Regions from separate parts of the Alteromonas mediterranea DE genome, predicted to be linked through region 4. Evidence: predicted binding sites of a transcription regulator. Region 4 holds the regulator's gene; each other region holds the start of a gene.
The links. The regulator sigma-54, encoded in region 4, starts transcription at its own class of promoters, with help from an activator protein. The targets are predictions, from matches to a motif close to GTTGGCACGNNNNTNGNNT.
Positions count from the first base shown of each region.

Region 1: glnA (glutamate--ammonia ligase) is a predicted target of sigma-54. The motif match lies at 2,973-2,991, and genes of this name have one in related genera.
Region 2: MADE_RS16325 (EF-hand domain-containing protein) is a predicted target of sigma-54. The motif match lies at 3,619-3,637, and genes of this name have one in related genera.
Region 3: nirB (nitrite reductase large subunit NirB) is a predicted target of sigma-54. The motif match lies at 2,762-2,780, and genes of this name have one in related genera.

Region 1 covers NC_011138.3:3,533,151-3,539,387, forward strand. Annotated here, with positions in the region: gene MADE_RS15665 (MalY/PatB family protein) at 1-10, opposite strand, end outside; gene MADE_RS15670 (response regulator) at 152-529, opposite strand; gene typA (translational GTPase TypA) at 767-2,599, opposite strand; gene glnA (glutamate--ammonia ligase) at 3,058-4,467, shown strand; gene MADE_RS15685 (DUF4124 domain-containing protein) at 4,751-5,377, shown strand; gene glnL (nitrogen regulation protein NR(II)) at 5,509-6,237, shown strand, end outside.
Region 2 covers NC_011138.3:3,685,418-3,691,654, reverse strand. Annotated here, with positions in the region: rRNA gene MADE_RS21260 (23S ribosomal RNA) at 1-308, opposite strand, end outside; rRNA gene rrf (5S ribosomal RNA) at 547-662, opposite strand; gene MADE_RS16330 (AMP-binding protein) at 823-2,562, opposite strand; gene MADE_RS16325 (EF-hand domain-containing protein) at 2,916-3,494, opposite strand; gene MADE_RS16320 (DNA polymerase II) at 3,749-6,121, opposite strand.
Region 3 covers NC_011138.3:758,755-764,991, reverse strand. Annotated here, with positions in the region: gene nirB (nitrite reductase large subunit NirB) at 21-2,570, opposite strand; gene MADE_RS03545 (SulP family inorganic anion transporter) at 2,898-4,463, opposite strand; gene MADE_RS03535 (hypothetical protein) at 4,869-5,156, shown strand; gene MADE_RS03530 (nitrate regulatory protein) at 5,482-6,237, shown strand, end outside.
Region 4 covers NC_011138.3:896,712-902,948, reverse strand. Annotated here, with positions in the region: gene MADE_RS04145 (KpsF/GutQ family sugar-phosphate isomerase) at 1-387, shown strand, start outside; gene kdsC (3-deoxy-manno-octulosonate-8-phosphatase KdsC) at 388-936, shown strand; gene lptC (LPS export ABC transporter periplasmic protein LptC) at 933-1,511, shown strand; gene lptA (lipopolysaccharide transport periplasmic protein LptA) at 1,480-2,034, shown strand; gene lptB (LPS export ABC transporter ATP-binding protein) at 2,037-2,762, shown strand; gene MADE_RS04120 (RNA polymerase factor sigma-54) at 2,836-4,317, shown strand; gene hpf (ribosome hibernation promoting factor) at 4,348-4,635, shown strand; gene ptsN (PTS IIA-like nitrogen regulatory protein PtsN) at 4,649-5,092, shown strand; gene rapZ (RNase adapter RapZ) at 5,181-6,026, shown strand; gene MADE_RS04100 (HPr family phosphocarrier protein) at 6,026-6,237, shown strand, end outside.

The DNA.
Region 1 (6,237 bases), 1.8 Mb from region 4:
ACGTGCTCACTTTACATCCTGTTGCATAAAAACTTGTGGCACCAGTGTAGAAGTTTCCTGCGCTATAAACTAGGGGGAGTACGGTGAATTAACACAATTTTGCTATATCGAATTGAACTTAAATAGAGGCGAATCCATGTACCTCGTATAACTAACTCGCTTGTGATACTGCATCTTTGGACTTTTGAATTAACTCATCCATATTTAAAGGTTTAGCTAAAAATCCGGTCACTTGCAATTTACGGGCTTCCATCACTAATTCCTTATTAGGGTCTGCGGTAATGAGTAAAAAGGGCACGTCTAAGCCATACGCTTGACAAGTTTTTAATAAGCTTAACCCGTCATAGTCAGGCATTACCTGGTCGCTAATGATAAGGCTTATGGAATCTGTCGTTTGTTGGAGTAAAAAGTCTCTAGCGAACTTGCTGCGGGTAAACGGGTACACGGTAGCATCTAACTGCGTTTCCAACGCATCGGTGATAAGGTCGAGTGTAATAGGGTCATCTTCAACTACAGCTACTGAAAACACGTTTTTCCCCTTAAAAGTTAGTAGTTATTCACTATCATACAACGACTTAGATAATGAATTAAATCAATTGAACTTGCAGATGTAAGCATAGAAGTCATACGAGAGTTTGACCACTAACCTTTGGTCGATATTTGGGCCGTTGTGGCCGTATATAGCCCTAAATGCGAAATAGTAGCTCAACAAAAAATGCCAGCATAAGCTGGCATTTTAAAATGATATTTTTTGTCTTGTTTTATATTAAGACTTAGGCGCTCGTGACGCGCGCTTACGCTCGTTTTCAGTAAGAAGCTTCTTACGAATACGGATAGACTCAGGCGTAACTTCTACTAGTTCGTCATCGTCGATGAACTCAAGCGCTTGTTCAAGTGACATCTTGATTGGTGGAACTAGAGTTTGCGCTTCATCAGTACCCGATGCACGAACGTTCGTTAGCTGCTTACCTTTAAGTGCATTTACGGTAAGGTCGTTATCACGGCTGTGAATACCGATAACCATACCTTCGTAAACTTCTACACCGTGACCGATAAATAGGCGACCACGCTCTTGAAGGTTAAACAAGGCGTTGGTTAGTGCTTTACCGTTTGCGTTAGCAATTAGAACACCGTTCTTACGCTTACCAATGATACCGCCTTTGTACGGTCCGTAGTGATCGAACGTGTGGTAAAGCAGACCAGAACCCGACGTCATTGTCATGAATTCAGTTTGGAAACCAATTAGGCCGCGGCTTGGAATAACGAAGTCGATACGTACACGACCTTTGCCATCTGGAGACATGTCTGTCATTTCAGCTTTGCGAAGGCCAAGCTGTTCCATGATAGAGCCTTGGTGCTGCTCTTCACAGTCGATAGTCAGTGTTTCGTACGGCTCCTGCGTTTCGCCATCAACTTCTTTAAGGATTACTTCTGGACGAGATACAGCAAGTTCATAACCTTCACGACGCATATTCTCGATAAGAATACCTAAGTGAAGCTCACCACGACCAGACACGCGGAATTTATCAGGATCTGGCATTTCTTCTACGCGAAGCGCAACGTTGTGTACTAGCTCGTCTTTAAGACGCTCAAGAATGTTACGTGAAGTTACGTATTTACCTTCTTTACCAGCAAATGGTGAGGTGTTTACTTGGAACGTCATGGTTACGGTAGGCTCATCAACCGTTAGTGGCGGAAGCGCTTCTACAGTGTTCACATCACAAATCGTGTCGGAGATCTTAAGTTCGCCTAGACCTGTAATGGCAATAATGTCACCCGCGTGAGCAGATTCAACTTCGTGGCGAGCTAGACCAAGATAACCGTAAACTAGACCAACTTTACCATTGCGTTTTTCACCTTCAGCAGTCACCACGGTTACTTGCTGGTTAGGCTTAACAGACCCACGCTTAACACGACCAACACCGATTACGCCAACGTATGAGTTGTAATCAAGTTGAGAAATCTGCATTTGGAAAGGACCGTCGATGTCTGCATCTGGAGCAGAAACTTGTTCAACGATGGTTTCAAATAACGCCGTCATATCTTCTTTTGGCTCATCAGCGTCATGTGACGCCCAACCGTTAAGCGCTGAAGCGTATACAACTTGGAAATCAAGCTGCTCGTCCGTTGCACCTAAGTTGTCGAACAGGTCGAACACTTGGTCCATAACCCAGTCAGGACGTGCGCCTGGCTTATCAATTTTGTTGATAACAACAATAGGCTTAAGGCCTTGAGCAAACGCTTTTTGAGTTACAAAACGGGTTTGAGGCATTGGACCTTCTTGTGCATCTACAAGTAGAAGTACAGAGTCGGCCATTGACATAACGCGCTCTACTTCACCACCGAAGTCAGCGTGTCCTGGAGTATCTACAATGTTGATACGGTAGTCGTTCCAGTTAATCGCTGTGTTCTTAGCTAGGATGGTAATGCCACGTTCTTTCTCGATGTCATTCGAGTCCATTACGCGCTCTTCTTGCTCGCCTCGTGATTCAAGGGTGCCAGACTGCTGTAACAGTTTGTCTACCAAGGTGGTTTTACCGTGGTCAACGTGGGCGATGATTGCGATATTACGCAATTTACTAATATCAGTGGTATTCATGCTTATATAGAGCCTGTGTAAATCGATGCCAACTTAATTCGGGAATCGAATAAGTCTGCATTAGATTTGTTGCAAAAAAATGCAGATAGAAAAATTTGCGCGGATTGTACAGAAAAACCACGACGTTTGCGCATCTTTTTTTAATTAGAAGCAAGTTTTATCACTTTAACCCACCCAGTTTAAAAAACGACCACCTCTATTGCACCGAATTGATCAGATTCGGTGGTGATGTGCTACAAACTAATCTAGGCTAAATGACGTACAAACCAGTACAAAGCACCAAAAAGAAGCATGATTGCACATTTTTGGTGCATAAACTATCAAAAGGAAGTGATATATGCCTGTCTATGCCGCTGAAATCGGCATGCATATAGATGGCATGATAATCGCTTTCACTTTTTCCACTGTTGGAGTGAAGCTGATCATTCCGCATTTTTACATTAAACCTGGAGGACACGATGTCAGTAGATAAGGCATTAGAGCTGATTAAAGAAAGTGAAGCGAAGTTTGTAGATTTACGTTTTACCGATACTAAAGGTAAAGAACAACACGTATCTATCCCTGCGAGCGTTGTTGATGAAGAGTTTTTCGAAGAAGGTAAAATGTTCGACGGTTCTTCAATCGCTGGCTGGAAAGGCATCAACGAATCAGACATGGTTCTTCTTCCAGACGCAGACAGCTGCGTTGTAGACCCTTTCGCAGAAGAGACTCAGGTAAACATTCGCTGTGACATCGTTGAGCCTTCAACAATGGAAGGTTACGAGCGTGACCCACGTTCTGTTGCACGTCGCGCAGAAGAGTACTTGAAATCAACAGGTATCGGCGACACATGTTTCTTCGGCCCAGAGCCAGAATTTTTCCTTTTCGACGATGTTCGCTTCCACACTGACATGGCAGGCTCGTTCTACAAGATCGATTCATCAGAAGCCAAGTGGAACTCAGGTGAAGAGTTTGAAGGCGGTAACATGGCGCACCGTCCAGGCGTTAAAGGCGGTTACTTCCCAGTACCACCAGTAGACTCTGCACACGACATTCGTGCTGCTATGTGTATGGTAATGGAAGAAATGGGCCTTGTGATTGAAGCTCACCACCACGAAGTAGCCACAGCGGGTCAAAACGAAATTGCTTGCGAATTCAACACGCTAGTTAAAAAAGCGGATGAAATTCAAGTTTATAAGTATGTTGTGCACAACGTAGCACACGCATACGGCCAAACTGCGACCTTCATGCCTAAGCCACTTGTTGGTGATAACGGTTCTGGTATGCACTGCCACCAGTCTATCTCTAAAGATGGCGTAAACATCTTTGCGGGTGACAAGTACGCTGGTCTTTCTGAAGAAGCACTTTACTACATTGGCGGTATTATTAAGCACGCACGTGCAATCAACGCCTTTGCTAACGCTTCAACTAACTCATACAAGCGTCTAGTTCCTGGGTTCGAAGCGCCGGTAATGCTTGCATACTCTGCACGTAACCGCTCTGCGTCAATTCGTATCCCTCACGTAACGAGCGATAAAGCACGTCGTATCGAAGTACGTTTCCCTGACCCAACAGCTAACCCTTACCTTGCGTTCTCAGCAATGCTAATGGCTGGCCTTGACGGTATTAAGAACAAGATCCACCCTGGCGATGCGATGGATAAAGACTTGTACGACCTACCAGCAGAAGAAGCGGCTGAAATTCCAACTGTTGCAAGCTCGCTAGAAATGGCACTTGAAGCACTTGATAACGACCGTGACTTCCTTAAAGCGGGTGGCGTTATGACTGACGACATGATTGATGCATACATCGACCTTAAGTCTGAAGAAGTCACTAAACTTAACATGACAACTCACCCTGTTGAGTTCGACATGTACTACAGCTTGTAATTACACCCTGTATAGCAACTTATACTAAAGCCCGCTTTGCGGGCTTTTTTATGGCTGCTAGTTATCAACCACGTTTTCGAGCCTGTTATTTACTCAACATTTTGCTGCACTATAAGATCAATTAACTGTATCAGCGCCTACGTAATTTACTTCTGCGTGCAGTAGCTATTGCACTCTAAGCTTGTTCACACTATGTTAGTTACTAGCCCACTGTCGTCATGCTTAAGGCCTTCAGTGGAAATAAGGCTAAAACTTATGACTATCGCGAACAGGTAAACCACACGTGCGAAATAAAACGGGAAAGATATTCTTCATATTATTGCTATTAACCTCGGGCAATTTACCGTTTAACGTTTATTCTGCAGCGCAAAACCAAGCCAATGACCAACAAGCGTCAGAACGACCCGATGACGAAATGAATACCAGCGATTCCGCGACACCGTCAAACGCGCCACCAAAAATCTACAAAGTGGTGGATGAGAACGGCGTTATTACCTTTACCGATAAACCTCAGCCAAACGCAGAGCCCCTATCATTTGATGGTCAAACACAGAATGTTGTAAAGGCAGCAAAGGTTACACCTCCCCCGCCTGCGCCCCAGAAAGCCCCTAAGCCGAAGTATAAGGTGGTAATAAAAAATCCGGCCCCCGAAGCGACCATCCGCAACAACCTAGGTGATCTCACCATTTCAGCGGCTCAAACTGGTGCACCTAAAGCCCCAATTTACCGATTAATTTTTGACGACGCCCCAATAGCTAGCAACAGTTCTGGCATTTTTAAGCTATCCGGTATCCATCGTGGGGCACATACTTATAAAGTTGAACTAACTAACAATACGGGCAAGACTCTTGCATCGTCTCCAGTACAAACCCTGTACCTTCATCAGGCATCAGCGTTAATTAATAACTAATAGCGTGCAATCACTGCTTTGTAAGCGCACCACAGAGGTTCAGTAACAATAATTCATTGACCTCTTTCATTCGCGCAACGCATCAATGCAAGCTACAATGCACAATAATGGTGCAAAGGAGACGAGCTCGGATGCATTCAACCGAGTTAGAGACACAACAGCTAATTAATAGCCTTAATACCGCGTTAGTGATGGTGGATAATAAGCTGACTATTGTTTACGCCAACCATGCTGGCGAAGCCTTGTTTGAAACGGGCTTAAAGCAACTTATCGGGCACCCTCTTCAAGATTTTTTTCTGCCAGGCACAATAGAAACAACGCGCCTAAAAGCCGCAATAAGAAAAGGCGAAGACTTTACAGAAAATGAAATTAAATTAGCGTTCAGAGATAATCGCTATGTATCTGCCGACCTCACGGTGACGAACTTACATTTCGAAGACGGGCCTAGACTGCTTTTTGAAGTTAAAAAAATTGACCAACAAAAGCGTATCTCACGGGAAAACCTACAAAATGCACAGCATTATGCTGCTCGAGAGCTAGTGCGAGGACTGGCTCATGAAATTAAAAATCCGTTAGGCGGAATTCGTGGTGCAGCCCAGCTGTTAGAAAAAGAGCTATCAGAAGAGCATAAAGAATTTACCCGCATGATCATTGAGCAGTCTGATCGTTTGCGCAATTTGGTGGACCGTTTATTAGGGCCAAATTCACTTCCTAGATTTGAAGAAAGCAATGTGCATCAAGCGTTAGAGAAAATACGTAGCTTGATGCGCTTTGATTCAGACAACCCGATTACTATTGTGCGCGATTACGACCCGAGTATCCCCCCATTATTGCTTGATCCAGACATGATTCAACAGGCG
Region 2 (6,237 bases), 1.7 Mb from region 4:
GCTCCTCTTCCCAAAGGATTCCACTAAATTCTAAACAGCTTAAGGGCTGCTCCCCGTTCGCTCGCCGCTACTAGGGGAATCTCGGTTGATTTCTTTTCCTAAGGGTACTTAGATGTTTCAGTTCCCCTCGTTTGCCTCGTTAACCTATGTATTCAGTTAACGATACCTATAAATAGGTGGGTTTCCCCATTCGGACATCTGTGGCTCAAATGCATTTTGTCGGCTCACCACAGCTTTTCGCAGACTTACACGTCCTTCATCGCCTCTAACTGCCAAGGCATCCACCGTATACGCTTCGTCACTTAAACAACGCCTAAAAGGCTTCGGTGTGAAGTTGGCGTTGTAAGCAAAGACAAGCTAAAAGCAAGATAGAGTAAAAAGTAGTTACTCACTGATTGAATTAATATTAAACTTTCCGATTTGTTAGTTATTAAGCAACGATGATTAAATAGACTCTAAAGAGTACTGTTGGTCCTCCTTGCGCGTAGTTATTAAAAAGAGCAGCACGACAAAAAGCATCGTGATTCTGCACTAAAAGTTTTTCCGACCTGGCAGTGTCCTACTCTCACATGGGGAAACCCCACACTACCATCGGCGCTAATACGTTTCACTTCTGAGTTCGGAATGGAGTCAGGTGGTACCGTATCGCTATGGCTGCCACCATTATTCGTTAGGAAGCAAAGCGAGTACTCTGTAGTCAAAAACTGAGGGTACTGTGTGTCTTCCTTGCGCAAAAGTCGCGACAAAGAGCGTCACGATTTTGCACCACTAAACCCGCCTAACGGCGGGTTTTTTGTGTTTGGGAGAAAGGAAATTATGGGGTTATGCTTCAGTTTTTAATGCTTGTTTCTTCAGTGTTTCTATCATGTGTTCGCGCATTTTAAACTTCTGTAGTTTGCCTGTGACCGTCATGGGATAGTCTTGTACTACATTTATGTATTTTGGAACCTTAAAGTAAGCTAGCTTAGACTTAAGATACTCACGTATCTTTTCTTCATCAATGTGACGATTTTCTTTAGCTTTTATCCAAAGACAAACTTGTTCTCCGTATCTATCGTCTGGAATACCAAATACGGCGGCATCAGATACGTCGTTGTGTTGATACAATACCTCTTCTATCTCTCGCGGATAGATATTTTCACCACCGCGGATGATCATATCTTTTATCCGTCCTACTATGGTGACATATCCTTCGTCGTCCATTTCACCGAGGTCACCAGAGTGTAACCAACCTTCATCATCAATCGTTGCTTTTGTCTTAGCTTCATCTCCCCAGTAGCCTTTCATTACACAATAACCTTTCGCGCAAATTTCTCCTGGCTCACCAATTGGTAACGTATTACCCTTAGCGTCAATAATTTTAACTTCAGTATGAGGCATTGCACGGCCTACGGTCTTCACTTGCTTCTCGAAAGGGGAGTCTATGTCGGTAATATGATTAATAGGGCTGCATTCCGTTTGTCCGTAACCTATAACCACTTCGGTCATATTGAACTCACTATGCACTTTGCGCATAAGCTCTTCTGGGCAAGTACTGCCAGCCATTACTCCCGTCCGTAATGTCGATAAATCAAATTCTTTAAAGTTCGGTAGCTCTAGCTCAGCGATAAACATAGTTGGAACCCCATGCAACGCGGTGCATTTTTCTTCCTCCACAGTACGAAGTGTAGTTTCAGGGGCGAATGATTCACCAGGAAAGACGGCACAAGCCCCAGATGCTAAGCACACCAAATTACCCAACACCATTCCAAAGCAATGGTAAAGCGGAACGGGTATACATAGCTTATCTTTGTGTGTGAAGCGCATGGCTTGGGCCACAAGTAATCCGTTATTGAGAATATTTCGGTGTGTTAACGTAGCGCCCTTAGGGTTTCCTGTGGTCCCAGAAGTAAACTGAATATTAATGTTATCGTCTGCGCTCAGTTCAGCTTCTATCTCTGTAAGTTTAATACGCAATGACTCTGTCGGCTCTCTCTGCAGGGCTGAAAAGGGGAGTAGTCCGTCTACTGGTTGGTCACCTATAGTGTAGATAAACTTAAGTGACGGTAACATTGAAAGAGAAAGTGGCTGCGCTAGGGAGTCGTTTCTATCATCCTCTATTTCAGGGGCAAGTTCTTTTAACATCGCTACGTAGTTAGACTGTTTAAAAGATTGGGCCATGACAAGGTATTTAACCTGAACATTATTTATGGCAAACGCGAGTTCATTTGGGCGGTAAGCTGGATTTAGGCACACCATTATTGCGCCAATACGTGCTGTAGCCATTTGCACAATAGACCACTCTATATTGTTGGGTGACCAAATACCTACTCTATCACCTGGTTCTACACCGTTAGCAAGCAATCCACACGCTACTCGTTCGATTTGAAGCCAGTACTCTTTATACGTCCAATTAATGTTCTGATGTCGAACAACAATGGCTGGGTGGTCTGTGTAATTGTCGACAACTCTTTTGAAGTACTGACCAATCGTCAGTGAAGTTAGTTCTGCATTCTTAGGCCCTATAAACTCACTTTTTGGAAGAGGAAACGAAGTGTTAGGTAAGCTGTCTGATTCCATCATAATTTGCCTCCATGCGCGTACGCATCTGCTGTAGAGAAACACTGTTAGTTTTGAGGTACGCTATTCAAATTAATAGCGCGTTTAAAATACACACGTAAAACGCTAAAAAAATAGCGTGGTAAACATATATTTTAATAATTATTAACAATATTGTTGCAAGTGGGTTTTGTCGACAAGATGTTAGTCTTATATGGCGTCGTTCAGCGACAATATTTTGTATTTCGTCGCAGGTGATAATAAAGAAATGAGGTCTAAAGCACTGTCTCTCATACAGGAAAGACCTATTAAGCAAAAAAAGCCCCGCTTAGTTAGCGGGGCATAAAATCGGGAAACTACAACAAATTTACGCCGAACTATTCTGATTCGATTTCTTCAAAATAGGTGCGGTATTCCATGCGCGTAATATATGAATCACCATCTTCATCCATCGATTCAAAGTCGCCTTCAACGTCCGCTACGTCAAGTTCGGTCTCGCTGATTTTGCCGTCGCTATCCATGTCGATTTCAGTGAACTTAGCGTTTGCGGTCGCTGACATTTCAGTACGCAACTCCTTATTCTTTTCTGAGATCATTTCGTTATCTGCTTTAGAAAAGAGCTCAGGGTTGCCTTTCTCAGTTAGCGCCGCGTCATTGGTTCCTTCTGTCTGTACTTGAGTGATAATCTCGTCGCTAAACATTGACGGTTTCTCATCAACAAACGTGTTGAATTCTGTACGGCTAACCATGCTATCTCCATCAGTGTCCATTTTAGAGACCAATTTGCTGTCGATAGCACCTGATGACTCTGAGCCAACAATGTAACCATTGCTGTCTTTATCGAGTGCGTTGAAGCCCATAGTGATCTTTTCTTCATGGTGACCTGCAAATGCTGATGTTGACAGTGTAGCAGCGACAACAGCACTAGTAATCATACTTAACTTTGTGATCTTCATAATCAAACTCCTTCTGTTTCTCTTTGCGAACACGGGCGATCAATTGCCCTAACCACTAAATTGAACGCATGTTGATTGAAGTAAAAACTTCGATCAAACCTATTTAGCTACTCACTTATCTTTTATTCACTTGTCGTGCCAATGAAATAAGCTAATGAAATAAATGAGAAAAACGGTTTTTTGACTGTGCGAGGAGTGTAATATTTTTGTTAAATTGTCACGCAGCATGAAAGATCTTCATACGCAAGCTAACGCTAGAATAAGGTAAGTTGATCGTTAGCAATCTGTTCAAAGTTTAACGAGATAAGAGGTAGTATGCTTTCCGCAATAGGCTTTATTTGCTTTTCGATATAATGATCATAGTCAAGGGGGACGAACGCGGTTTCCACAGTCTGCGGGCCTTGAACTGTAATCACATAGGCAATTGTTGTGTTTGTTTGATAGCGCAATGGCAACCCTTGCTCTTTAAAATGCTCATCAGCTCGCCGCGCAGCTTTTACATGGGGGGGAAGTGATTTAATATAAGAAGACAACGGTTTTCTTAAGCGCTTTTTGTACACTAAATCATCATCAAGTTCCCCTGCTTTAACCGCGTTTAGCATGTCACTTATATAGCTCTCTACAGGTTGACCAGTGAATACCCGTTCGTACAGTTCGTATTGAAACGTTTTAGCCAGAGTTGTCCAGTCTGAGCGCACGTTTTCTAAGCCTTTAAAGGTTAGTTGTCCGTCTTTCATTCCCGCGTAACGTTTTTTACTTCCTTCGGTAGAGCCCCTAATCGTAGGCATAAAAAACGTTGAAAAGTGAGACTCGAATTCAATCTCTAAGTGACAAGCAATGTCATAGCGGTCTTTAAGTAGTGCCGACCATTTTTCGTTGATGATTTGTGCAAGCTTAATACCCGTTTCTGTGGGCGTACCCAATGTGCCGTTACCTTCTACGTGAACAAAGGTCGAGTCGGTATCACCGTAAATGACGGTATAACCGAGTTCTTCTATCCATCCGGCAGTGGTTTGCATGATCTCATGTCCACGTAAAGTGATAGAACTCGCAAGGCGGGGATCGTAAAAGGGGCAGCCACCACTACCTAGTACACCGTAAAACGAATTCATTAATATTTTAATCGCTTGTGAACGAGGTGCATCCTTTTGCTTTTTCGCCTCGTCACGCTGCAACCATAAGTTCTCAATGATAGTAGGCAAAAAGTGGGAGGTACGACTGAATACCGCGCCTTTGAACCCTTCTATAGCATGTTTAGGCGATTTCAATCCTTCAGCCAACCCCATGGGGTCAATTTTGAATGTACGTATAATAGAAGGGTATAGACTTTTAAAGTCGAGAACTAATACATCTTTGTAGAGGCCAGGCTGTGACCGCATGACATAGCCACCTGGGCTCGCTAACCCGCCATTTTCAGGTCTAACGCCAGCAATATAAGATTTGCGATGAAGTTTAGGTAAGTATACGTTCAAAAATGCCGCCACCGACCCGCCGGGCCTCGTCATATCCAACCCCGTCAGTATGCTTCGCAACGCGAGGAAGTCGATAAATTGGGTTTGCTCCTGTATGCGGTTTACCAGCTCCGTGTCTTTATAGTTATAGTCGGCCAGCGCAATGGGGTCTTCATGATATAAACGTTTTATCGCCGCTAATTTGTCGGTCTCTTGAATAAGTTTGTTTTCACCTAACAGTGCCTCTGAAACGTTATCTAACGAGAACGACTCAAACTGATAGGTCATTGTTTTAAGTGCTTCAATGCCATCTATTACACAGCGCCCTGGTACATCAACCAAGGTTTGATCTTCCCATTGTCTGACTGAAGCTTCGCGTTCATGGCGGCCAAGGGTAAATTTGAGTCTATTCGCTTTGGCCCTTCGAGCAAGTACTGCCATGTCGAACTGCTTAACATTCCATCCTAAAATAATGTCGGGGTCGTAGGAGGTAACATGGTGAAAAAACGCGTGTAGTAGCTCTTTTTCCGAATTAAGCACTAGTAGTTGGTATGGCTTGTCGTTTCGCTGCTCCACACCCCGCTTTTCAAAAGTTGGTGGGCAAACAAGGAGCACAAGGTTTACCCCTTCACCGGCTAAAGCAATACTAAACAGCATTTCATGTTCGTCACACTCAATATCTATGCTTAGAGAAGAGAAGCGTGTTCGAAAGTGACAGGGGCGTATTTGTGCATTTTCAATTACTGTTGTCGGTGAGCTATCAGCGCCGGCGTTAGGCCCGATAAATTCAACCGCGCCATACACAAACCTTTCCATTAAATAGCGATCAGCCACACGGATGTCGGCTTCGTACAGTACAATATTTGCCTCTCGTGCAAGCTGACGTAGCTGGTGCATGTGAGACTCAGTCGCGGTTTTAACCGTGGCCACTTGCTTTTGTTCTAGCGTATTAAAGCCGTCATTCTTAATGTCTAATGTGGCCGGAACCCGTTGTGCGATGCTCTGTAACGCTTCAACATGCTCCAATGCCACAAAACACGTGGGGGCTTGGGGCGCAGATATTAACCTAACGGTACCTGTCGGCGTTTTAACCCACAGTTCTACGTAGACTTTGCCACGTAGTGTGAAGGTACCTTTATTGAGTATAAATCCTTGCTGAATTGATGAAGCTTGCATGTGTCCGTTTGAGTGAAAGGCGTTTAATGAGTGAAGGTAATAATGCGTTAATTACGTTTATCAAGCGCTATAACAAGCATCAGGAGCGAGTATACCGTTTGTTATCACCAACTCCT
Region 3 (6,237 bases), 140 kb from region 4:
GCTCTTTAATAACTAAATCGCTATACCATAGCGACTGGAATAAACTGGTCTTTCCCTGCCACTTTTTCAGCTTCTGTTGCAGGGCGAACCTGGCCGCGCTCTGAAACAAACTGAATATTGGTATCGCCTGCATTACTGTTTACAAACTGACGGAAACGCTTGCGCGCTTCAGGGTCTTCGATAGTGGTTTTCCACTCACATTGATACGCGTCAACCACGGTATCCATTTGCGCTTCTAGCTCGTCGTTAATGCCCAAGGCGTCGTTTATCACCACATCTTGAAGATAAGCTAAGCCGCCTTCTAGGTTATCCATCCACACTGAAGTACGCTGAAGGCGATCGGCAGTCTTCACATAGAACATCAACACGCGGTCGATATATTTGATAAGGGTTTCGGTATCTAAGTCGGTGGCAAACAAGTCGGCATGGCGGGGCTTCATACCGCCGTTACCGCATACATACAAGTTCCAGCCCTGCTCAGTGGCAATAACACCAATGTCTTTACTTTGGGCCTCAGCACATTCACGGGTACAGCCTGATACAGCAAATTTGATTTTGTGCGGTGCACGTAAGCCTTTATAGCGATTTTCTAAATCGATAGCGGTACCAACTGAGTCTTGTACGCCATAGCGACACCAAGTACTTCCCACGCACGACTTCACAGTGCGCAGTGCTTTCGCATACGCATGACCGGTTTCAAATCCCCCCGCTACTAGCTTCTCCCAGATGTCAGGAAGGTGTTCAACACGCGCGCCGAATAAATCGATACGCTGCCCACCGGTTATTTTGGTGTACAGGTTGTACTCTTTCGCCACTTCACCTAACAAAATCAATTTCTCTGGCGTGATTTCTCCGCCCGGCACCCGTGGCACAACGGAATAAGTCCCGTCTTTTTGCATGTTGCCAAGGTAGATATCGTTAGTATCTTGTAACGGTAGGTGGGCCGATTTTAGAATGTAGTCGTTATAAACTGATGCCAAAATAGAGCCCACTGCGGGCTTACAAATCTCGCAACCTAAACCTTCACCATGCTGCTCTAGCAGATCATCAAACGTGCGAATACCGTTTACTTTTACAATGTGAAAGAGCTCTTGACGTGTATAGTTAAAGTGCTCACAAATGGCTTTTGAAACTTCAACGCCGCGTTTTTCAAGCTCGCTGTCCACCACGTTTTTAAGTAGCGCTGCACAGCCACCACAGCCTGTACTGGCTTTGGTTTCACCTTTCACATCCGCTACGCTACAGCAGCCACCTTCAATGGCTGAAACAATATCGCCTTTTGTTACATTCAGGCAGGAACAAATAGACGCGGTGTCGGGTAACGCATCGGCGCCAAGAGCAGGAGCGGCATCCGACGACGGAAGAATAAGGCTTTCAGGATGCTCAGGAAGGTCGATAGCGTTAAGCGCATACTGCAATAACGTATCGTAATCGCTTGTGTCACCTACCAGTACCGCGCCCAGCACTTTCTTTTGTTCACTATCAACAACAAGCTTTTTGTAAACGCCTTCAGGTTGGTTTAAGTAGGTATAACTTAATGCCCCTTCAGTACGTTCGTGCGCATCACCAATTGAGCCAACTTCAACCCCCATAAGCTTCAACTTGGTGCTCATATCGGCACCTGAAAACTCAGCATCACCACCGGTTAGATGACTTACCGCAGTGCGAGCCATAGTATAGCCGGGGGCAACAAGGCCGAAAATTTTGTTGTCCCATAGCGCGCACTCGCCTACGGCGTATATATTCGGATCAGACGTCACACAGTGGTTATCAATAACAATACCGCCGCGCTCGCCAAGTGTTAGTGCTGACTTCCTACCAAGCTGATCCGAAGGGCGAATACCCGCAGAAAAAAGGATCATGTCGGTTTCAAGTTCGGTGCCATCGGCGAACACCATTTTATAGCGACAGGTATTTCCCGCTTCAATGCTTTGTGTCGCTTTTTGGGTATGAACAGTCACGCCCAAATCTTCAATTTTATCTTTAAGGACTTTACCACCGGCTTGGTCAAGTTGAACCGCCATTAGCTGTGGCGCGAACTCGACGACATGAGTATCAAGGCCGGCTTGCTTAAGTGCGTTCGCCGCTTCTAAGCCTAACAGGCCGCCGCCGACAACCACCCCCACGCTACTTACCGCCGCCGAGGCCTCAATGGCAAGTAAGTCATCGATGGTACGGTAGACCAAACAGTGCTCTTGCTCGTTACCGGGAATAGGCGGCACGAAAGGATATGAGCCGGTAGCAAGCACAAGTTTATCGTAACTAAATACCTGCCCCTCTGACGTCGTCACTTTTTTGTTGTCACGGTCTATATCGGTCACCAACGCATTGGTCACTACACTTACGCCCCACTGGGCATACTGTGCTGGGGTGGTAAGCGCTAAATCATCAGCACTTGCGCCACTAAAAAACGAAGATAAGTAAACGCGGTCGTACGCGAGGCGAGACTCGCCGCATAAGACGGTTATTTCTACATTGGCGTCGCTTTGGTGAAGCTGTTCAACAAAATGGTGCCCCACCATGCCGTTGCCTACGACGACAATTTGCGTTTTTGAGTCCAATGAAGTCATGGTATTCCCCTTTTTTCGGGACAAAAAAAAGCCCGCTTCAACTTTCGTTGATGCGGGCTTCGTTGCCTATTTTGCTAGTACTGACACTTAAGTTCAGCATATTCTAGCTAACACATTTTACGGAGTGTTATAAATCACACAATTTTCAGCGATTGACACAAATCACTAAAACACACTTTACGTTTAATACTATCCAAATTCAGTGCCAATCGTGTAACACGCTGTTTTTAATAGATTTAAGATAAAAAAGGCAATATTTTTATTTCTAAGCTGCACCAAACAAACGCAAACCTGTGTTCACTTGGTGCATTACTTAATGTTAAAGATTTACGCCAGTTTGTCTGTCGCTACGCGATAGCGAGGGTCTTCTACCACGTTTATCTCAACAAACTTGTCTGCCTTGCGAAGTAGTGAACGACACTCATCGCTAATGTGGCGAATGTGCAGCTTCTTACCTTGCTCTTCATACTTGTCAGCAAGGGTGTCCAGCGCATCAATACCTGACGAATCCCAAATGCGAGAATCTTTAAAATCAATAACGATATCATTAGGATCGTTGGCAATATCAAACAAATCTTTAAAGTGAGATACCGAACCAAAGAACAGTGGGCCGTCTAGCTCATACACTTTCCAGCCGTCGTTATCGATATGCGATTTCGCTTCAATATGACGGGCGTGTTTCCATGCAAACACCAGCGCGGAAACGATAACCCCTACCACAACCGCTATCGCAAGGTCAGCAATAACCGTAACGCCGGTGACCAAGAATAATACAAAGGCATCTTCTTTGTTAACGCCTCGAACAATTCTAAATGACGCCCATTCGAAAGTAGCGATTACTACCACAAACATAACCCCAACAAGGGCGGCTAGCGGGATCATTTCAATAAGCGGGGCGGCGAATAAAATAAAGCCCAACAGTACTAACGCCGCGGTGATGCCTGACAGGCGACCACGACCACCAGAGTTAATATTAATCATGCTTTGACCAATCATGGCGCAACCGCCCATACCGCCGAAGAAACCGTTAACAGTATTCGCAACACCTTGGCCCACGCATTCTTTGTTACCGCGACCACGGGTATCGGTCATTTCATCAATCAAGGAAAGCGTGAGTAGCGATTCAATAAGACCGACCAAGCAAAGAATGACTGAGGTAGGCAGAATTATCATGAAGGTTTCCCAAGTGAACGGCACCATAGGAATAGCAAAACTCGGCAATTCGCCGGCTAGCGTAGCAGTATCGCGCTGGTCTGCTGGCAGCAAGTCGCGAACAAAGTCGATAACCGTACGGGCTTCTAGGTCAAGGCCGTGCACTAATGCAGTTACCGTAACAATGGCCACAAGCGAAGCAGGTACAGCTTTAGTTAGCTTAGGAAGCAAGTAAATAATGGCCATGGTTAACGCCACAAGCCCTAGCATCCAATATAGCAGCGTACCTTCCATCCACTGAAGTTCACCTGCCGCATTGGTCACTTTAAATTGACCTAGCTGAGCCAAGAAAATAACGATGGCCAAACCGTTTACGAAGCCCAGCATTACTGGGTATGGCACCAGTCGAATAAACTTGCCGAGCTTGAATATACCGCACATTATTTGCAGCAAACCGGCCAAGATAACCGCAGCGAACAAGTACTGTACGCCGTGCTGGGCAACCAGTGCCACCATCACCACGGCCATAGCGCCGGTAGCGCCAGAAATCATACCCGGGCGACCGCCAATAGCAGAAGTGATCAAGCCCATCATGAAAGCCGCATAAAGACCAATCATTGGTTCTACGCCGGCTACAAATGCAAATGCTACGGCCTCAGGTACCAAGGCAAGCGCCACGGTAATACCTGATAGCACGTCGTTTTTAACGTTGCTGTCTTTACTGGTAATTAAATCGAACATGTTCTCTCAGAAGCTAAGATGTTAAACACAACAACCCACCGTGGCGTAAACCGCTAGATTGAGCAGCACACCATGCAAGTAGGAGAATTTTTCGGCGATTCTATCACCATTAGGGCTTAAAATCTTTCAATAGATTGTCACTAAGACAAACCTTAATCCGTAAAGTCTTTCCGCTTTTCGCCACCAGTTTGTTGCTGCCCAAATTTTTTATGTTGATAGAACCCTGTTTTTGAGCGTTTTCATATCGCTTAATTTTCTCGCCTTTGCTGACAAATGGCGCCGTCCATGGCATCGTATTACGGTATTTTATTCATGTTGTCCGTCAGCGCTCACGGTTGGAACTAAGTCGAGCATGGTGATGAGACATCGCTTTAAGGCTAGTGCCTTATTCAACGAGGAGTTAAAGTGGTACCTTATATTCTTACTATTTTGTGCGTGTTGGTGGCAGGCGCTATTCATTGGATGTCGCCAAAGGCTTATTGGAAAGCGACCATTATGTCGACCGCCGTTATTTTATTATTTTCCGTTGCCGCCCTATTTATCTTCCAAGCGTCGGGCATGCTAGTGAGCGAGCACACCGGAGAAAACGCTGACTTCTCAGGGCAAATGCTTACTATCACAACCATGATTGCGTTCTTTGGCTTTCTCATTTCCTTATTTGTAGGGTGGTTTCTTCGGGTAGTAAGAAACTAAGAGACAACCACATTAAGAAAAATCCCAAAGTTTCAGCGTTTTGCTGTGTTGTACGTATAAACAGCCCCGAAAACGCCAACACCAGGTTGCACCAATTTGGCGCAACCATTCACTTCTCGCTACACAAATAAGGCAACAGCCACACCCTCGACCCCTTTATGTCGAACCATGGTCAAACCCTTCGTGGCTCCCAGCCCTTTATTCTTATTGGCGCTGAAAGAACTTAACGCCACTGAACCTTCATGGCATCCCTGCATTATAAACAGGGCATAAGTGTTGCTTGGCTTAATGCGTTATCTCTATTTTTAGCTAAAGTAGTTTCCTTATGCTTCATGAATCCGAACCGACCATTACACTGTGTAGCGACGCGACTAAGCGCTTTTTACTTGCAGCTAAACACGCTGAGATTACGGTACTTGAACAGTTATCGAGTAACTGCCGCATTGTTATTGCAGTGCGAGAACTTATTCATGAACTTCAAAAGGAACGGGGTGCCAGCAATATCTTTCTCGCGTCAAACGCCGAGCGATATCGCTCAGAGCGGATGCAATATGTTGCTGCTAGTGAACACGCAGAGTCAACGCTAAAAAGCCAGTTAAAATCCCTCTACCTGACTGATGAGATCACCACGGGCAACCCGCGTTTATTGAGTAGCATTACGCTTGCAATGCAGGCCACAGACTACCTACCTCGATTAAGAGAACAAGTGAGTAAGCAGAAGCTAACGCCACTGGAGTCGACACGCGCGTACAGCCGTTTAGTCGCCAGTTTACTTACCGTTATTTTTGAAGCGGCGGATATTGCAAGCGACCCAACTATTACTAGATTGCTAGTGGCGTTATTCAACTTTATGCAGGCGAAGGAATACGCAGGGCAAGAACGGGCTTGGGGGGCGATTGGTTTTGCAGAAACCCATTTTGATGCGCGTTTATGCGAAAAGCTTGCTGCCCTTCAGCAAGCCCAAGAACATCACTTCAATATTTTCTGTGAGTTTAGCTGTAAAGCACACAAAGACGCCTTGGATACGTTAAATAAAAGCCCTGCCGCTATCGATATCGCGCAGCTTAGAAACATGATTGCG
Region 4 (6,237 bases):
CTGTTGCTTAAGGTGCGAGACATCATGCTAACTGGCAGTGATATTCCGCTTATCGAGTTAAACGCATCGGTGGCTGATGCTTTGCTCGAAATTTCTAAAAAAGGGCTAGGAATGACTGGGGTGCTTGACACTGATGGTACCCTAACAGGCGTATTTACTGACGGTGATCTACGGCGCATTTTAGATGCTCGCATTGACGTACATAGCGCAACCGTCGAAAGTGTTATGACCAAAGGCGGTAAAACAACCACAGCCGAACAACTTGCTGTCGAAGCATTAAACTTAATGGAAACTCATAAGATTAGTGCATTAATGGTCACGGATAACGAGCACAAACCAGTGGGCGCGTTTAACATGCATATGCTACTTAAAGCTGGAGTGCTATAAATGACAACAACCTTGTACACAGAAATGGATGACGGGCTTTTCGATGCGCTGGCTAACGTTAAGTTATTGGTATGTGATGTGGACGGCGTGTTTTCAGACGGTCGAATTTATTTAGGCAACGACGGTGAAGAACTGAAAGCTTTCCATACTCGTGATGGTTATGGGGTGAAAGCCCTAGTCAGTAACGGTGTTAACGTAGCGGTTATTACCGGGCGTCGTTCCGCAATTGTAGAAAACAGAATGAGTGCGCTCAACGTAGCCCACATTATTCAAGGTGAAGAAAACAAAGCTGACGCATTGAGCACATTGATAGAAAATCTTGGTTTAAGCGCTGACGAGGTTGCCGCGGTGGGCGACGACATGCCTGATACCGGCATGTATAAGCATGTGGCGATTAAAATAGCGGTTGCCGACGCACACCCTTTCGTGGCAAAACAAGCGAACTGGATAACCACCTTGCCAGGCGGATTTGGCGCGGTGCGCGAGATATCAGATACTATTTTACACGCCAAAGGCGTAGCGAATGAGATTTTTGGAGCAAGTGTATGAGCCAATTTGGCTTTAATCGCTTAGGCTTAAGTATATCGGCGCTGTTTATCTTAGCGTTGCTGATGTATGTACCTACGTGGATGGAAGAGCAGCCAGAATCACAAGGCAGCAGCGAGAATGGCGCCTTAAAACCTGCCTATAAAGCGAAGAACTTGACCACTACCCTTTACAACCAAGAAGGCGAGTTAAATCACAAGGTATTTGCCGAATCAATGGAGCACTACGACCAGCTAGGTTTTGTATTGTTCCAACAGCCCAAATATACACTGTATACTGAGAACGCTACGTCTCCTTGGGTGGTGACGGCGCAAGAAGGTACGCTCTACAACAACGATCTGATCCAGTTAGAAAACCAGGTTGTTATCGAGAACCAAACCAGCGATGACTTTGTCAAAAGCCTCTCAACCGAATACATTCAGATTAATTTAGACACCAAACAAATGACATCTGATCAAGTCGTTGAAATACAGGGTACCCAATATGTCATTTTGAGCAATGGGTTTAACGCGAATTTACGCACACAAGAATACGAGCTTTTAGATCATGTACAAACCACTTATTCCCCTAGCAACTAGCCTATTACTTGTCATCGCTAGCGGTGCGGTAAGCGCAAGCGAAGATGATTTTTCGCAGCCCATTAAAATAGGCTCAAATACTCAATTTATCGACGGTAAAAATAAAACGGCGTTGTATAAAGAAGATGTACTGATTACCCAGGGTTCGCTGGTGATTGAAGCCGATGAAGTGGAAGTTATCGCGAGTGAAGGTAGTGGCCGCGAAATTTTTATCGCCAGAGGAAAGCCAGCCAGTTATTCTCAAACACTAGAAGACGGTACTCCGGTGTCTGCTAAGGCAAACGAAATTCGTTATGAGGTGATCAATCGCACAATTTCTCTTTCAGGAAACGCGGAACTTCAACAAGACACCAGTAAAGTGCAAGGTGACAACATTACTTTCGACATGATTACCGAGCAGTTACTTGCTACTGGTGGGGCGGGCGAAAATGGAGAAGGTCGAGTGACTACGGTATTTACTCCTGAATCCATTCGCAAGACATCATCGAAGAAAGAAGATAAAGACAGTGAGGACAATCAATAGCAATGGCAACTTTGAGCGCAACCAACCTTGCTAAGGCATATAAATCGCGTCAGGTAGTACGCGACGTCAGCCTTTCTGTCTCGACGGGTCAAATTGTTGGCCTACTTGGCCCCAATGGCGCTGGTAAGACCACTACATTTTATATGATTGTGGGATTGGTTAACCTGGATAAAGGCAAGATTGAAATCGATGATAATGAGCTTACTCATCAGCCCATGCACGAGCGTGCACGCCGCGGAATTGGCTACCTTCCGCAAGAGGCATCAATTTTCAGAAAGCTTACGGTACATGAAAATATCATGGCCATTTTGCAAACCCGTAAGGATTTAAATTCACAGCAGCAAGAAGAAGAAGCTGACGCGCTACTTGATGAATTTAATATTAACCATATACGTAATAGTACAGGGATGAGTTTGTCCGGTGGTGAACGACGACGTGTTGAAATAGCACGCGCACTAGCAGCTAATCCGCAATTTATTTTATTAGACGAACCGTTTGCTGGTGTTGATCCAATATCAGTTAATGATATAAAGAAGATAATACAGCATCTTCGAGATAGGGGTATTGGAATCCTTATCACCGACCATAACGTGCGAGAAACATTGGATGTTTGTGAGAAAGCGTACATTGTGAGTCATGGCGAGCTTATCGCGCAAGGAACAGCGGAACAGGTTTTAAGTAATCAAAAAGTAAGGGATGTATACCTAGGCGAACAATTCAGGCTATAGTTAGTGTAACTGAATTGTCATTTTTCAATTTCGCTCTGGTGTATTCAATTTAGAGCATTTAAATAAGACGTAGATGAAACCATCTTTACAGCTAAAATTTAGCCAACAACTTACCATGACACCCCAGCTTCAGCAGGCGATAAAACTGCTGCAGCTATCTACGCTTGATCTTCAGCAGGAGATTCAAGAAGCCCTCGATTCAAACCCTTTATTGGAAGTTGAAGAAGGTAACGACGAGCCGCAAGTAGAAAAAAATAATATCGATAGCGACGATAGCGTGACAGAAGCGTCTGCGACAGCGTCTAGCGATACATTGGAAGCGGGTGACGCGTTAGAAAAAAACGACCTTCCCGATGAATTTCCTATCGACAGCACATGGGATGAATACTATTCAGCGTCATCGGCCCCAGCGCCAGGTCCTTCAAATGACGATGAACAAATATTTCAAGGCGAAACCACCGAGGATATTCAGGAACATTTGTCGTGGCAGATGCGATTGACCCATTTCTCAGATACCGACCGCGCCATTGCTACGGCAATTATCGACTCTATTGACGAGTCTGGCTATTTAACCGTGACCCTTGAAGACATTCTTGACGCGGTAAACTCTGAGGATATGGAAGAGCCTATAGAAATGGACGAAATAGAATGCGTACTTAAGCGTATTCAGATGTTCGACCCCATTGGTTCGGGCTCCCGCTCGCCGCAGGAATGTCTAATGGTGCAACTGCGCCAGTTCTCAGAAGACACACCATGGCTTAACGAAGCCAAACAGCTTATAGAAGAATATTCAGACCTATTAAGCAGTAAAGATTATCGCACGTTAATGCGTAAGAGCCGCTTGAAGGAAGATCAGCTGCGCGAGGCAATGCGTTTATTACAAACCTTGAATCCTCGCCCAGGTAGTGCTTTAGTTACTAAAGAGCCTGAGTACGTTATTCCTGATGTCTCGGTCGCCAAAAAGAATGGCCGTTGGGTGGTTGAGCTAAACCCCGACAGCCTGCCTAAGTTGAGTGTAAATCAACAATACGCTGCAATGAGTCGTCGTGCCAAAAATAGTAGCGACTCACAATTCATCCGCTCACACATGCAAGAGGCTAAGTGGTTCATTAAGAGCCTTGAATCTCGCAACGAAACCTTAATGAAGGTGGCAAACTGTATTGTGCAGCAGCAGATGGGCTTTTTTGAACATGGCCCGGAAATGATGAAACCTATGGTGCTTAACGATGTCGCAGAAATGGTAGATATGCACGAATCAACGATTTCACGCGTCACAACGCAAAAGTATATGCATACACCACGTGGTATCTTCGAATTGAAGTACTTCTTCTCTAGCCACGTAGCAACAGACTCTGGTGGTGAGTGTTCATCTACCGCGATTCGTGCATTGATCAAAAAGCTAGTGGCGGCTGAAAAGCCGAGCAAGCCACTAAGTGATAGCAAGATTGCTTCATTGTTGGCCGAACAAGGCATTAAAGTTGCCCGGCGAACAATAGCAAAATACCGGGAATCATTGTCGATCCCGCCGTCGAACCAACGCAAGAGCCTAATTTAAACGGGCTTAATAATATAAGGAAGACGAAATATGCAAATCAACCTAACTGGTCATCATGTCGAAATCACCGACTCTTTGCGTAATTATGTCGATACGAAGTTCAGCAAACTTGAACGTCACTTTGATCACATTTCTAATGTGCATGTCATCCTGAACGTTGAAAAATTAAATCAAAAAGCCGAAGCGACCGTTCATTTAAGTGGCGCTGAAGTATTCGCATCCTCAGAAAATACCGACATGTATGCGGCGATTGACAGCATGGTTGATAAACTCGACCGGCAGGTAATCAAGCATAAGGAAAAACTGAAAAAACATTAGTAGCTAAATAAGTATGGATATACAAGCCATCGTAAGTCTGGACCGCACCGAGTGTGCGGTTCAGTGTAATAGTAAAAAGCGAATTCTTGAGATCATCGCAGATATCGCTGCCAAAAATAACGATAACATCGATCAGGCAACGGTACTTAATAGTTTGATGTCTCGAGAGCGTATGGGTAGTACCGGAATCGGCAATGGCATTGCGTTACCACATGGGCGCTTGCCAGGTTTAGAAAAGGTGATCGCCATTGTTGTCACCAGTACGCCAGCCATTAATTTTGACGCGCTCGATGAAAAGCCGGTAGATATATTTTTCGCGTTACTTGTTCCTGAAGAGCAAACCGAAGGCCATCTACAAACATTAGCCACGGTAGCCGGTAAACTAAGCGATAAAGAAACGATTAAAGCGATACGTCGTGCCAGTACAAGCGATGATATTCTTTCTGCACTAAGTTAAAGATTTAAGCGCCTTAGCGAGGTCGTGACCAAGGCGCTTAAGACAATAAAGCGTATGCGATAAAACCAGAAGATTTGGGAGAAATTAGGTGAAGCTGATTATAATCAGTGGTCGTTCGGGGTCTGGTAAGTCTGTCGCACTTCGCGCATTGGAAGATTTAGGGTACTACTGCGTTGACAACATTCCTGTAAACCTACTTCCTACCCTAACCCACACTGTTGTTGATGAATACGACCAAGTGGCGGTGAGCATTGATGTGCGTAACTTGCCGAAAAACCCTGATGATCTGGTAGAAATTTTAGATTATCTTCCGTCGTCGTGGTCAATGACCATTGTCTATATCGATGCCAGCGATGATGTGCTGGTAAAACGCTTCAGCGAAACCCGACGTCTGCATCCCCTTGCGAAGCTCAATAAGTCTCTATCTGAAGCCATAAGGGCAGAGTCAGCCTTGCTAGCCCCTATCGCTGAACGGGCAGACTTGTATTTAGATACAGACAAACTGACTATTCACCAACTTGCTGAGTTGATACGCGAGCGAATACTCGGTAAGAAAAGCTCCCGCTTAGTGCTGGTGTTTGAATCTTTTGGCTTCAAACACGGTATTCCGAAAGATGCCGATTATGTTTTTGATGCGCGCTTTTTACCTAATCCTCACTGGGAGCCTGACCTGAAGCACCTAACAGGGCTTGATGCGCCCGTTGAGGTTTTCTTAGGCTCTCAACCCGTTGTTACCAAGTTCATCTGGCAAATTCAGAATTTAATTACCACCTGGCTACCTCATTTAGAGCGCAACAACAGAAGTTACGTAACAGTCGCTATTGGCTGTACAGGCGGGCAACACCGCTCTGTGTATATTGCCCAAACTCTGTCGAAAACCTTCAGCGAAATACACCCAGATGTACAAATTCGCCATCGAGAGCTAAACCAGTAATGACAATTAAAAAAACGCTAACCATCGTAAATAAGCTGGGATTACATGCAAGAGCAGCGACCCAATTAGTGAAGCTTGCCAATCAGTTCGACGCCAAAATTATTTTAAAGAAAGGCGATAAAGAGGCTGACGCCAGCAGCGTTCTTGGTTTAATGATGCTGGAAAGCCATCAAGGTGAACAAGTAGATGTTATTGTAGATGGAAACGATGA